Regions from separate parts of the Mesorhizobium sp. M0152 genome, predicted to be linked through region 2. Evidence: riboswitches for the same ligand, from Rfam matches in the RefSeq annotation. Region 2 holds a riboswitch; each other region holds the start of a gene.
What was found. A riboswitch is a leader RNA that binds a small molecule or an ion and turns the genes downstream of it on or off. The one in region 2 is predicted to bind cobalamin.
Positions count from the first base shown of each region.

Region 1 (3,216 bases), on a different contig from region 2:
TCCGGCTCTGTCGCAAACCTTTCCGTAAGCGGAGCATGGCAAGAAAAACGCCTCAGCTGTGGAGGAGCACGTGATGTCCAAGGGCCGCCATTTCGACCAGTCGGTGATCCTGCTGTGCGTGCGCTGGTACCTGGCCTACACTCTGAGCCTGCGCGATCTGGAAGAGATGATGGCCGAACGCGTTGAAGGTCGACCACTCCACTGTGCATCGCTGGGTCGCCCACTTCTCGCCGCAGCTGCTGGAGCGCTTCAACCGGCGCAAGCGTGTGGTCGGCAGCAAGTGGCATATGGACGAGACGTACATCAAGGTCCGCGGCCATGGATGTATCTCTACCGCGCTATCGACATCCTCGGCGACACGGTCGAGTTCTTCTTTAGCGAGAACCGTGACCTGGTGGCGGCCCAACGCTTCCTCCGCAAGGTGCTGACGCGCCATGGCCGGCCGGAGCGCATCGTCATCGACGGCGGCCAGACCTGGCGTTCTGGTGTTATCGAAGTTGGCCGGCGCGGCCGAAGACTTCGGTGAGGACGCCCTGCTGGTAGATCCGAGGCTCCCCGATGAGATAGCTGCAGCGATCTCAAGAGCGGCCAGCATGCCGCGCGAAGAACGCATCCAACGCTGGCGGGGGATGATGGATAAACTTGAGGCGTATACAATCCACCATTGGTCAGCGGACTTCGTTCGGCAACTGGACAAGAGCCGGATTACCGTGCCTGCGGACCACTTCCACTATCTCGGCTTGGGCTGGATGAGCGAGGCCTAAATGCCTTCCTTCGGACCGAGCCCGAATTGCACACCGCGCTGATGCGTGCACTGGATAAAAACTGGGTCCTGCCGACCATATGATGCAGAATATGAAGCACGCGAGCTTTGCCGCAATTCCGCGTCCCTCGACTGCCTAGCGCTTTGAGATGAGATACTTATACTTACCGCCTGAATGACGCTTAAAAAGCTTATCGGGACACAGTCGTGCCTTGCTCTTTGGACCGGGCCCCGGCCAGTGTGGTCTCTTGCCGCCGAGCGCAGTTACCACCGATTGCCTAGTCACCAGGGGTCGTGGTCACGACCTGGCGTGCCATTTCCCCCCGCACCATGGTTTGGCGTTCACTTCGAGACAACCGCTTCTGCCATGCACGCATCACTTTCGGCCCACGATTGCATCGTTAAACATCGCCACCAATGCCATCTTCTGCATTCGACCACGTTGTCACTCCCATCCATCTTGTCCGAAATCCTTCATGGATGAACGGTGAGGAATGTCGCAGCCTGACAGGAAACCATTATGAACAATGGTGGCGGGGGTGCCAGCGACGGCAATGGGCGGACTGAATATTTCAGAATGAAGACAAGGTGTAAAAGAGCGAATACATAACGACATAAACATTTCGTTATGCGATATTGACAAAGTGCGGACCGCTGTGATTGTCTGCGGGTTGTGGTTCTCCGCACGGCGCTGCCGGAGCGGAGCTAAGAGGGAAGCCGGTGCGATGCCGGCGCTGCCCCCGCAACTGTTAGCGGCGAGCCAACCCCACTCATGTCACTGAGGCGAATACCCTCGGGAAGACGGGTAGAGGCTATGACCCCGCGAGCCAGGAGACCTGCCACGGCGAATTACGTCCACGGGCGGGGTGTCTCGGTGGCCGCTGCAACCCGGCGTTGGTGCCGGCCTGCTAGCGCCTTCCTTGTCACCGACGCCCCAACCATCGGGGTATGACATGACTGTCTCTCAGCAAATTCCTGTAGCAACGCTCGGCGTGCCGCGCATCGGTCGTCGGCGAGAACTGAAATTCGCGCTTGAAAGGTACTGGTCCGGAAAATCTTCCGCCGCCGCCCTTCTCAGGACGGCGAAGGCGCTCCGTGCCGCTAGCTGGGAGGAGCAGCACGATCGCGGCGTGTCGAAAATCCCGTCGAACGACTTCTCGCTATACGACCATGTGCTCGACACCGCAGCCATGGTCGGCGCCGTTCCATCCCGTTACGGCTGGAATAGCGGCGAGGTCCCACTTGACATCTACTTCGCAATGGCGCGCGGCAACCAGGGTCAGACGGAGGGTTGTGGACACGCTGGTCACCAGCAGGCGGCTCATGGGCCTGATGTAACCGCGATGGAAATGACCAAGTGGTTTGACACCAACTATCACTACATTGTGCCGGAACTCGACGATGATCAGACGTTCGCCCTCTCGTCAACGAAACCGGTCGATTACTTCCTCGAGGCTAAAGCTCTCGGCATTCACACACGCCCAGTCATCCTTGGACCCATCACCTTCCTCAAGCTGGCGAAATCGCCTGCCGAAGGGTTCGGTCCCATCGCGCTCCTATCGCGGCTGCTGCCCGTCTACGAGCAACTTCTGCAGAGGCTGAAGCTGTCGGGAGCCGACTGGGTGCAGATCGATGAGCCAGCGCTTGTCCTCGATCTGAACCCGAACGAACGAGCTGCGTTCGAATTCGCCTATGGACAGCTGTCGAAAGCCGCGCCCGAGCTGAAGATCATGCTGGCTACGTATTTCGGGCCGCTGGGAAACAATCTCGAAACCGCGGTTTCTCTGCCCCTGGCTGGGCTGCATATTGATCTCGTGCGCGCTCCCGAGCAGCTGGAAACGGTGGGTCGGCTCGCTCCGAAGGATCTGGTGCTCTCGCTTGGCTTGATCGATGGCCGCAACGTCTGGCGTGCGAACCTGCCCGCCATTCTCGACCGCATCAAATCGATCGTCGCCGGCTGGCCCTTGGACCGCGTCGAGATCGCGCCTTCTTGCTCGATGCTGCATGTGCCGATCGACCTGCGCATGGAGACGGAACTCGACGCCGACATCAGCTCGTGGCTCGCCTTCGCGGCCCAGAAGACCGACGAATTGGTGTTGCTGGCCCGGGCCCTGTCCCAAGGCAGAGATGCGGTGGCTGGCGCGTTGAAAGCGTCTGCCGAGGCTGCCGCCACGCGCGTGACATCCACGAGGATCCATGACCCGCTTGTTCAGGGGCGGATCGCCAGCATTGACGATAGCATGAAGCGACGAGAGAGCGCTTTTGCCGAGCGCTCCAGAGTCCAAGCCGGCTCACTCGGGCTGCCGCCGTTCCCGACGACGACCATCGGGTCCTTCCCGCAGACGCCGCAGGTACGCAAGGCGCGGGCCGCTCATGCGAAGGGCCAGCTGAGCTATGTCGACTACGAGACGTTCCTGAAGAAGGAGATCGAGGCTGCAATTCGCTGGCAGGAA
Region 1 is NZ_JAMYTH010000044.1:19,189-22,404, reverse strand. It holds partial or broken gene NKJ26_RS28650 (IS6 family transposase) at 74-514, shown strand; gene NKJ26_RS28645 (trehalose-6-phosphate synthase) at 435-764, shown strand; cobalamin riboswitch at 1,421-1,621, shown strand; gene metE (5-methyltetrahydropteroyltriglutamate--homocysteine S-methyltransferase) at 1,717-3,216, shown strand, end outside.
Region 1: another riboswitch for cobalamin. It lies ahead of metE (5-methyltetrahydropteroyltriglutamate--homocysteine S-methyltransferase); the one in region 2 lies ahead of NKJ26_RS30445 (ABC transporter substrate-binding protein).

Region 2 (3,216 bases):
CGGCACCGCCAGCCAGACATCCGGCCACCGGGCGCCGCTCAGGTTGCCGAGCAGCCAGAACATGATGCCGCGCGCCTGTTCGGCATTGGCGGATTTGGTTATGATGAAGGATGTCAGCGCATTGAAGAGCTGCGATCCGGCGATGCCCGCAAGGACGATCTGACCGGTACCGTGACGCGTCACGCTGCCGCCGGCCGCCCGCGCCAGCATCGCCACCAGGGTGAAGGCCGCAACAGCGCCGACAAAGGCGCCGAGCGACATCGAAATCGCGCCGGCGCCCAGGCCGGCGACCGTCACCGCAACCGCGCCGGTCGAGGCTCCTGCGGAAATCCCCAGCAGGTACGGGTCAGCAAGTGCATTCCGCAGCAGCGACTGCAACACCATGCCCGAGATTGCCAGACCCGATCCGCAACAGGCCGCGATGATCGCGCGCGGCAGGCGATAGTTCCAAATGATCCCCATGTCGATCGGGTCGAGTACGTATGCCGAACCAAGGATCTTGTTGACCAAAATCTGTACGACGGTCGAGACAGGGATCGGCGTCTCGCCGATGCAGGTGCCGGCAAGCACCGCCGCGAGGAGCGCCGCGAAGCAGAGCGTCCCCCGGCCGAGCCGGGAGACGTAGATCGCTTGCGAGGCGGTCAGGCTCACTGGGCCAGTCCGGAATCCTTGAGCGACTTTGACAGCACCTCGATGCCGGCGATGGTGCGGATGGTCGCGTCCATGGCGTGCGCGTCCATGACGACGATGCGGTTGTTCTTCACCGCCTCCATCTGGCTGGCGACCGGATCGGTCTTGAGGAACTCCAGCTTCTTCTCATAGTCGTCAGCGGGGAAGCGCCGGCGATCCATCTTGGCGATCACGATCAACGTCGGGTTGGCCTTGGCGATGGTCTCCCAGCCGACCACCGGCCACTCCTCGTCGGACTCGATGATGTTCTTGATGCCGAGCTTGTCCATCATGTAGGCGGGAGCGCCCTTGCGTCCCGCCACATAGGGATCGATGTCCATCTCGGCGCTGGAGAACCAGAACACGGCCGAGACGTCCTTGAGGTTGAGCGCCTTCGCTTCCGCAATCGCCTTGTCTTCGCGTTCGGTCAGGCTGGCGACGAGTTGCTCGCCCTTGTCCTGGATGTCGAAAATCTGCGCCAGTTCTCGCGCGCCCTGATGGATGGACGCAGTCGAGAAGAGCTCGCTGCGCGTCCCGTCGACGCCGACCGTGTTGTCCTTCGCCACGCAGTCGGCCGGCAGCACATAGGTCGGGATACCGACATCGTGGAACTGCGTGCGCGTGGCGACGATGCCGTCCGGTCCGACGTGCCAAATGAATTGCACGGTTACCAGTTCCGGCTTCTTGGCAACGACGCTTTCGAAGCTCGGATCGTTGTCGGCCAGGCGTTCGACCTTGTCGTTGACCTCTTTGAACTCCGGCAGCACCTCGTTGAACCAGACCGTGGTGCCGGTAACCTTGTCGCCGAGGCCGAGCGAATAGAGCACCTCGGTCGCCGCCTGTCCGACCGTGACAGTCGAGGCGGGCGCCTTCTGGAAGGTCAGCGTTTCGCCGCAGTTCTCGAGGGTCAGCGGATATTTGGTCGGTTCGGCCCCGGCGGCGGCCGTGAAGAATACAAAGCTAGAGGCAGCGAGTGCCAGGCGTGAAACAGTCATGGCGCGAAGATCTCCGATCGGTTGATGGCGGGGATCGGAGGACTGGGGCCAGGACGACAATGATCGAGCTCATGCCCGTAAGGACATGATGCGGCTGCACCTCAGGTGTGGCTAACGACATCGACAACCTCCCCGGACAACCCCGCCCGGCGCGTTCAGTTACAGACGTAGGTAGGTCTCCTGACTGACGGGTCATCGTCCGTCTCGGCCTTCCCGGGGGCTAATCCCAGTGGCATGATCGAGATGGACTCGCCGCCTACAGTTGCGGGGGCAGTTTCGTTTCGCGGCCGAAGAAGACCGCGCCGAATTCCCTGTTATTTCCTTGCGGAAACCGACACTCCCTCGTAGCCAATCGCGCTGCCTTGATCAAGCGGCCATGGCCATATCTAGATTTGAGCTATGTTGCCCTTTGCGATGCGTGTCGCCGCATTGAAGCAGAAAGGATCGGCCAGCTCATCGAATGCCGGATAGGGCTGCGATGATGGCGTCGAGCCCATCCGTCAGTGCCGCAGGCCCTGGCTGCAGTATGAGCGGAGACTTGATCTCGACGATGCGATTGTCGCGCACGGCAGGAATCCGGTCCCAGCCCGGCCGCGCTCTGATCCTCTCCGCCACAACCCGCTTGCCGCCCCAGGAAGCCAGGACAATGTCGGGCTGAGCAGCAATAACCTCTTCTGGCGTGACGACCCGGTCCTTGGCCGCCTTGGCTTTCGTTTTTTGCGGGAAGATATCATCGCCGCCAGCGACTTCGATCAGTTCCGAGACCCAGCCGATGCCGCTGATGAGCGGCTCGTCCCATTCCTCGAAATAGACCCGCGGCCGCTTCCTGCCCCTGGTGGCGGATCTGATGTGCTCAAGGCGTTGGTCGTAGCCTACCGCCAAGCGATCCGGCCGCGCAACAACAGCACCGCACCTGTGGCGAGGGCAGCCGCGATGCCGATAGCTGCACCCCAGGCGAAGCTGTCCCATGTCGTCGGATAGCCGAGAAACACGTAGCCGACCGCCTGATTTGCCAACCACGCGATGCTGGTCAGCAGCAGCGCTCCCCGGCGGGACATGTTGGCGCCGGCAACCGTCGCGATTGCCGCAAACGGCGTGGCGCAGGCGAGCGCGAGGCTGAAGACAATGCTCAGAGCAACGACAAGAACCACCCAAACGCTCTGGCGTGCGCTGGTCGAGCTGTCATGTATCGTGGTGGTGGTTCTCATGATCGCAGATCATAATGCGGAGCGCCGGGCGCTTCAACGTCGTCAATGCGAAGAACCGGACGATGACGTACCGCGGCTCATCAAAACGGTGTCCATGATCCAGCCTTTGCCGGCCCGCGCCTCTTCGCGGATACGCTCGATATCGTCGATCACCTCCTTGAGCTTTCCCGCGACCAGTACTTCGTCGGGCATGCCGACGTAAGCTCCCCAGTAAATGTCGAGATCACCGTCGACGGCGCGGAGCGCTTTCTCCGCATTCAGCATGATGACGACGCTGTCGACATTGTTGGGAAAACCCTCCGCCATCGTCCGGCCGGTCAATCAGAATCGACCGGCCGATATTG
Region 2 is NZ_JAMYTH010000055.1:4,823-8,038, forward strand. It holds gene NKJ26_RS30440 (FecCD family ABC transporter permease) at 1-651, opposite strand, end outside; gene NKJ26_RS30445 (ABC transporter substrate-binding protein) at 648-1,664, opposite strand; cobalamin riboswitch at 1,818-2,015, opposite strand; partial or broken gene NKJ26_RS30450 (ABC transporter substrate-binding protein) at 2,118-2,573, opposite strand; gene NKJ26_RS30455 (hypothetical protein) at 2,537-2,872, opposite strand; partial or broken gene cobF (precorrin-6A synthase (deacetylating)) at 2,915-3,216, opposite strand, start outside.

Region 3 (3,216 bases), on a different contig from region 2:
ACCGTCGTTGGGGGACGCCTCAATCCGCATCCAGCGGTTCGGTGCCGACAGGCTTGCCGTCGCGCGACAGCCTTATCTTCTCGACCTTGTCCTCGGCGGACTTCAGCAGCCGGTCGCAATGCACCTTCAGCGCTTCGCCGCGCTCATAGATCCGGATCGACTGGTCGAGCGGCACGTCGCCGCGCTCGAGGTCATCGACGATCTTCTCCAGCGCCTCGAGTGCCTGTTCGAAGCTCATCGCCTTGACGTCTTCGTTGGTCGCATCAGCCATCATTCATCCTTTCATCAGTCGCCCGACATGGGCGGCGACCGAAAATGCCAATCCCTGCAGATCGTAGCCGCCCTCGAGCAGGCTGACGAGGCGGTTGCCGCTGTGGCGCGCGGCGCGCTGCATCAGTTGGCCGGTCGCCCAGTCGAAATCGTCCTCGGTCAGATTGATCTCGGCCAGCGGATCGCGATGGTGCGCGTCGAAACCGGCCGAAATGATGATCAGGTCGGGCGCGAAATTGTCTAGCGCCGGCAGGACGCGCGACAGAAAGGCATCGCGAAAGACCTCGCTGCCGGTCTGCGGCGCCAACGGGGCGTTGACGATGTTGCCGGCGCCGGTCTCGGTCTTCGCGCCGGTGCCGGGATAGAGCGGCATCTGGTGCGTCGAACAATAGAGCACCGACGGATCATCCCAGAAAATGTCCTGCGTGCCGTTGCCGTGGTGCACGTCCCAGTCGACGATGGCGACGCGCTCGATGCCATGCTTCTTCTGCGCATAGCGCGCCGCGATCGCAGCGGTATTGAACAGGCAGAACCCCATCGCGGTGGTTTTCTCGGCATGGTGGCCGGGCGGGCGGGCGGCGACGAAAACATTATCGGCGCGATCTGAAAAGACGTCGTCGACGGCAGCGTTGGCGGCGCCGATCGCGGTGATCGCCGCTTGCCAGCTCTTCGGGCTGGCGGTGGTGTCGGCATCGATGCGAGCTATGCCTTCGTCGGGAATGGCGGCGCGCACGCGCGCGACGAAGTCGGCGGGATGCGCGTAGAGGATGGTGGCCTCATCGCCTTGAGGCGCCTTGACGCGGTCGAGCGCGGCGAAGGCTTCGTCATCGAGCACCCGTTCGATGGCGCGCAAACGATCAGGCCGCTCGGGGTGGCCGGGTGGCGTGATGTGCTCGAGAAAGATCGGATGGGTGTAGAGACGGGTGGCCATGTTTTCTATCTAGTGCCCTGACGGCGCAATGGCCATGCGTTGCGGCTTGATGGCTGGGGAAATCGCACCTGCGTCCATTCTTGTCGCCAGGGCACGAATCGGGGTTAGCGGGTTCCTTCGGAGCGTTCGCCGGCGCGCTGGTTTGAGAACCATCAGACGAAAAACCCGCCTGTGCGGTGGGTCATTCGCGCAAATCAGCACCATGGACGAATATCTAGCATAGCGGCGGTCACGGTATCAAGGAAAAAATTCCTACCGTGAACAGCTGCCGGCGCACAAAAAGCTGTCGGCACGACGGCATTGGCCGCCGTCAGGCCTTTTGCCAAGCTGGGTTCGGAGCCCTGTTCATGTCGCCGAGGGGATTGGCGGCGCCGGCGCTTCGTCGTAAGGTCGCGGCCACTGCCTGGTGCCCGCGCAAGCGGGAGAATCGGGAACACGGTTGAACTCCGTGGCGTGCCCAACGCTGTAAGGGGGACCGCGCCGGCAAATGCCACTGTCGATGACGGGAAGGCACCGGACGCGGGTTGATCCCGAGCCAGAAGACCGGCCTGGCAGGCATCGTCATCCGCATGGTCAGGCGGCTGGCATCATAGCAATCGCAAGGGGACAAGCGATGCCGGACACCATGACCGCTCCTATGGGCGATGGATTTGACCAGATGGCGCGCGACGCGGTCTATCGCGCCATGTTCACGCGGCGCGACGTGCGCAGCCATTTCCTGCCCACAGCGCTCGACGACGAATTGCTGGCGCGGCTGCTGCTTGCCGCGCACCACGCGCCGTCGGTCGGCTTCATGCAGCCATGGAATTTCATCGTCATTCGCGATGCCGCACGACGGGCGGAGGTGCGCGACCTGTTCCTGGCGGCGCGCGAACAGGAATTGCCCGCCATCGCGGCAGAGCGGCAGGCGCTCTATCGCAAGCTCAAGCTGGAAGGCATCTGCGAAAGCGCGCTCAACATCTGCATCACCTGCGACCGCGAGCGCTCGAAGAACTCGCCGCTTGGGCGCTGGCACAATCCGGAGATGGATCTCTACAGCACGGTCTGCGCGGTGCAGAATTTCTGGCTGGCGGCGCGCGCCGAAGGCGTCGGCGTCGGCTGGGTCAGCATCATCGAGGCGCAGGCGCTGAAAAGCCTGCTGTCGATTCCCGAGCATGTGACGCCGGTCGCTTACCTCTGCGTCGGCCGCGTCTCGGAGTTCGCGCCAAGGCCGGATCTCGAAACGCATGGCTGGGGGCGGCGGCGGCCGCTGCCCGAATTGATCATGAGCGAGATTTTTGGCGGCCCAGGCGAGGCGCCGCTCAAATCCACCGTGGCGCGCCTCAACCCGGTTAGCCCCGCACCTGCGACCGCCAGCCCCGCGGATCAGGATGTCGCGCCGGCCGTGCCCCAGCGCGAGCCGCCGAAGGAGGCCAGCGCCTTGTCCTTGAGCTCCCTGAACTTCGACGACGCCTCGGCCAGCCGGTCGTCCCAGGCGGGGTCGGGCACCTGGCCCTCGATGGTCTTGAAATAGACCTGCATCAGGCAGGCGATGGCAAAGGGTTCGATGAAGGCCGCCTTGAAAGCCCAGGCGAAAACGATGGCGAGCACGAAAGCCCAGCCGGCGAGTTGGCCGGGCATCAGGAAAAGAATGGCGCCGGCCGGCGCCAGCATCAGCAGGAAAATCACGAAGGAGACGCCCCACATGATGACTGCCAGCCAGACGGCGTTCTTGACCATGGTCTTGCCGTTCTGGGCGTAGAGCACGACACCTTGCCTGGCCGTCTCGAACGGCGAGGACGAATTGAGGCGGATGTTGTAGCCGAGGATGATCTCGTCGACATAGGTCAGCGACAGGCGGACCACCGTGTTGAGGAAAGAGACCAAGCCGCTCAGGCCCGGAATAGGAAGGAAGGCGGCAACGCCGCCGAGCAAGCCGGTGATGGCGCGGATGGCGCCCTTGACCAGCTGGTCGATGACGAAAAGGATGTTGGCCTCGGCGAAACGCTCTGTGACGACTTGCCTGGCATAGGCGA
Region 3 is NZ_JAMYTH010000002.1:34,669-37,884, reverse strand. It holds gene NKJ26_RS02355 (exodeoxyribonuclease VII small subunit) at 20-271, opposite strand; gene NKJ26_RS02350 (histone deacetylase family protein) at 275-1,201, opposite strand; cobalamin riboswitch at 1,589-1,767, shown strand; partial or broken gene bluB (5,6-dimethylbenzimidazole synthase) at 1,815-2,483, shown strand; gene NKJ26_RS02340 (hypothetical protein) at 2,567-3,216, opposite strand, start outside.
Region 3: another riboswitch for cobalamin. It lies ahead of bluB (5,6-dimethylbenzimidazole synthase); the one in region 2 lies ahead of NKJ26_RS30445 (ABC transporter substrate-binding protein).

Region 4 (3,216 bases), on a different contig from region 2:
GTGCGTTCATGCTGCGGCTTTCCGTTGGCGCCAATCCATTTTGATTACAGCACCGGACCTTAATGCGGAAGCGTGACAGTTTAACCGCTGAACCGTTTTAAGGGCCTATGCTGCAACGCGGCGAGGGTTAGCGCAGCACTTCCAGCGAAGCAAGTCAAACCTTGTTCAAAACACGGTGCTGGATGGCATATCGAGGAAAACTGGTCCGATCCGCTCCTGTTTGATTTCCTTCGCTTTTTACTCCACTTTTCTCTCCTGACATATATGCCGCCAAAACCCTGCTAGCATCCCGCGGAATCACAGCCCTGCCCCGCTCCAACCCCATCAGAGTCGCCTGAGGATGAAGGAAAAAATCTCGCTTGCCACGGCCCGGCGCATCGCGCTCGCCGCTCAAGGGTTCACCGATCCCCGCCCTGCCGGAACGCCCGACCGCCGCCACTTCGCCCGCGTGCTTTCCCGCACCGGCCTGCTGCAGATCGATTCCGTCAGCGCGGTGGTGCGCGCTCATTATATGCCGCTCTATTCGCGCCTTGGCGCCTACCCCTTTGCTTTGCTCGACAACGCCGCGGTGACGCGCAAGCGCACGGTGTTCGAATATTGGGCGCACGAGGCCTCCTTCCTGCCGGTCCAGACATACCCGCTGATGCGCTGGCGCATGGAGCGCGCCGAACGCGGCGATGAAATGTACCTGGGCCTCGCCAAATGGGGCCGCGAGCACGCCGCCTATATCGAAGAGATCTACCGCGAGGTCGCCGAGCGCGGGCCGATCGCCGCCTCGGCGCTGGAAGGCCAGAAGGGCTCGGGCGGCTGGTGGGGCTGGAGTCATGCCAAGCATGCGTTCGAATGGCTGTTCTGGGCCGGGCGCATCACCACGGCGCACCGCCGCGGTTTCGAGCGCTTCTACGATCTCCCCGAGCGCGTGCTGCCGCAGGCGATCCTCGACCTGCCGGTGCCTGCCGCCGAGGACGCGCACCGCGAATTGCTGCGCATCTCCGCCCGCGCCCACGGCGTGGCAACGTCCGGCGACCTGCGCGATTATTTCCGGCTGTCTCCCGCCGACATGAAAGGCCGGCTGGAGGAACTGGTTGAAACAGGCGAATTGCTGCCGGTGCGCGTCGAAGGTTGGGACAAGCCGGCCTATCTCCATAAGGACGCTCGCCTGCCGCGCAAGATCGAAGCCCGCGCCTTGCTGGCGCCGTTCGATCCGGTCGTCTTCGAACGGTCGCGCTCGGAGCGGCTGTTCGATTTCCACTACCGCATCGAGATCTACACGCCGGCCGAAAAGCGCCAGTATGGCTACTACGTCCTGCCGTTCCTGCTCGGCGACAGGATCGTGGCGCGTGTCGACCTCAAGGCAGACCGGCCGGCCAGCGTGTTGCGCGTCCACGCCGCCTATGCCGAGCCCGGCGCGCCGGCCGGGACTGCCGCCGAACTGTTCGAGGAGCTGAAGCAGATGCAAGGCTGGCTCGGGCTCGAACGCATCGAAGTGACGCCGGCCGGCGACCTCGGACAGCCCCTCGCCGACATTGCCGCGTCGTAGACGTGCGTTGACACGGCTGTCCCGACAAGCCTAAATCCGGTCAGACGGTCTCTTCTCTTCAAAGGGAGGAGCCAAGAGGGAATGCGGTGCGGGACAAAATCCCAAATCCGCGGCTGTCCCCGCAACTGTAAGCGAAGAGCCAAGGCCGAAAGCCACTGGGATGTTCCCGGGAAGGCGGCTACCCAAGGCGATGACCCGCGAGCCAGGAGACCTGCCGTCTGAGGTACAAGAATCCGATCGCCTGGCGGGTTTTCCGGGCAAGGAGCCAGATTTGGGACGCGACAGCGGTTTTCCGGCTGAGACAACGGATATCAGGTCGGGTCATGGCGATGCCTTGACGGGCGTGACCGTGATCGTCTGCGCCTCCTGCCGCGACGAAACCGGTTCCGACGCCCATCCCCGTGCCGGCGAACGTTTGGCCGAAGATACGCGCCAGGCTGCAGCCAGTGACACTATCCGCATCCGCACGGTCGAATGCCTCGGCAATTGCAAGCGCCGGCTCAGCGCCGCCATCCTGCGCGACGGCTGCTGGAGCTACGTCTTCGGCGACCTGACCGCGACCAGCGGCGCCGATCTCGTCACCGGCGCAAAACTCTTCGCCACATCCACGGACGGCCTCATCCCATGGCGCGGCCGACCCGATAGCCTCAAGCGCGGCCTCGTCGCCCGCATTCCTCCCCTCGACATGCTGAAGGACCAGACATGACCGTCCCAGTTTCCGCCGCCAATTTCTCCCGCGTTCCCTGCACCGTCGTCACCGGCTTTCTCGGCGCCGGCAAGACGACGCTGATCCGCCATCTCCTGGAAAACGCCGGCGGCAAGCGGCTGGCCATCATCGTCAACGAATTCGGCGACATCGGCATCGACGGCGAGATCCTGAAGGGCTGCGGCATCGACACTTGCCCGGAGGAAAACATCGTCGAACTGGCCAATGGCTGCATCTGCTGCACCGTCGCCGACGATTTCGTCCCGGCGCTCGACCGGATCCTGTCACTGACGCCGAAGGTCGACCATATCCTGATCGAAACCTCCGGCCTCGCTCTGCCCAAGCCACTGGTCCAGGCTTTTCAATGGCCAACGGTGAAGAGCCGCGTGACTGTCGACGGCGTCATTGCCGTGGTCGACGGACCGGCACTGGCCGAAGGCCGCGTCGCCAACGACATGGACGCCCTTCAGGCGCAGCGCGCCAAGGATGAGACGCTCGATCATGACGACCCGGTCGAGGAAGTGTTCGAGGACCAGATCGTCTGCGCCGACCTCATCATCCTGTCGAAGAGCGACCTGATGGATAAGGCCGGTTCTGCCCGCGCCAATGCCATCATCAACGAGCACTCCGCCCGCGCCGTGAAGATCGTGCCGGTTTCGCAGGGCAAGGTCGATCCCTCCGTACTGCTCGGGCTCGGTCTCGCCGTCGAGGACGACATCGAGAACCGTAAGTCCCATCATGACGGCGCATTCGACCATGAGCACGACGACTTCGACACGTTCATTGTCGACATTGCCTCGATCGCCGATCCGGACGAGCTGGCAAAACGCGTCGCCACCGCCGCCGAGGAAGAAAACGTGCTGCGCGTAAAAGGTTTCGTCGAGGTCGGCGGCAAGCCGATGCGGTTGCTGCTGCAGGCCGTCGGGCCGCGCGTCAACCATTACTATGACCGCGCCTGGACGGCGCAGGA
Region 4 is NZ_JAMYTH010000028.1:47,042-50,257, forward strand. It holds gene NKJ26_RS24090 (NADH-quinone oxidoreductase subunit A) at 1-10, opposite strand, end outside; gene NKJ26_RS24095 (winged helix-turn-helix domain-containing protein) at 341-1,540, shown strand; cobalamin riboswitch at 1,569-1,773, shown strand; gene NKJ26_RS24100 (DUF1636 family protein) at 1,812-2,246, shown strand; gene cobW (cobalamin biosynthesis protein CobW) at 2,243-3,216, shown strand, end outside.
Region 4: another riboswitch for cobalamin. It lies ahead of NKJ26_RS24100 (DUF1636 family protein); the one in region 2 lies ahead of NKJ26_RS30445 (ABC transporter substrate-binding protein).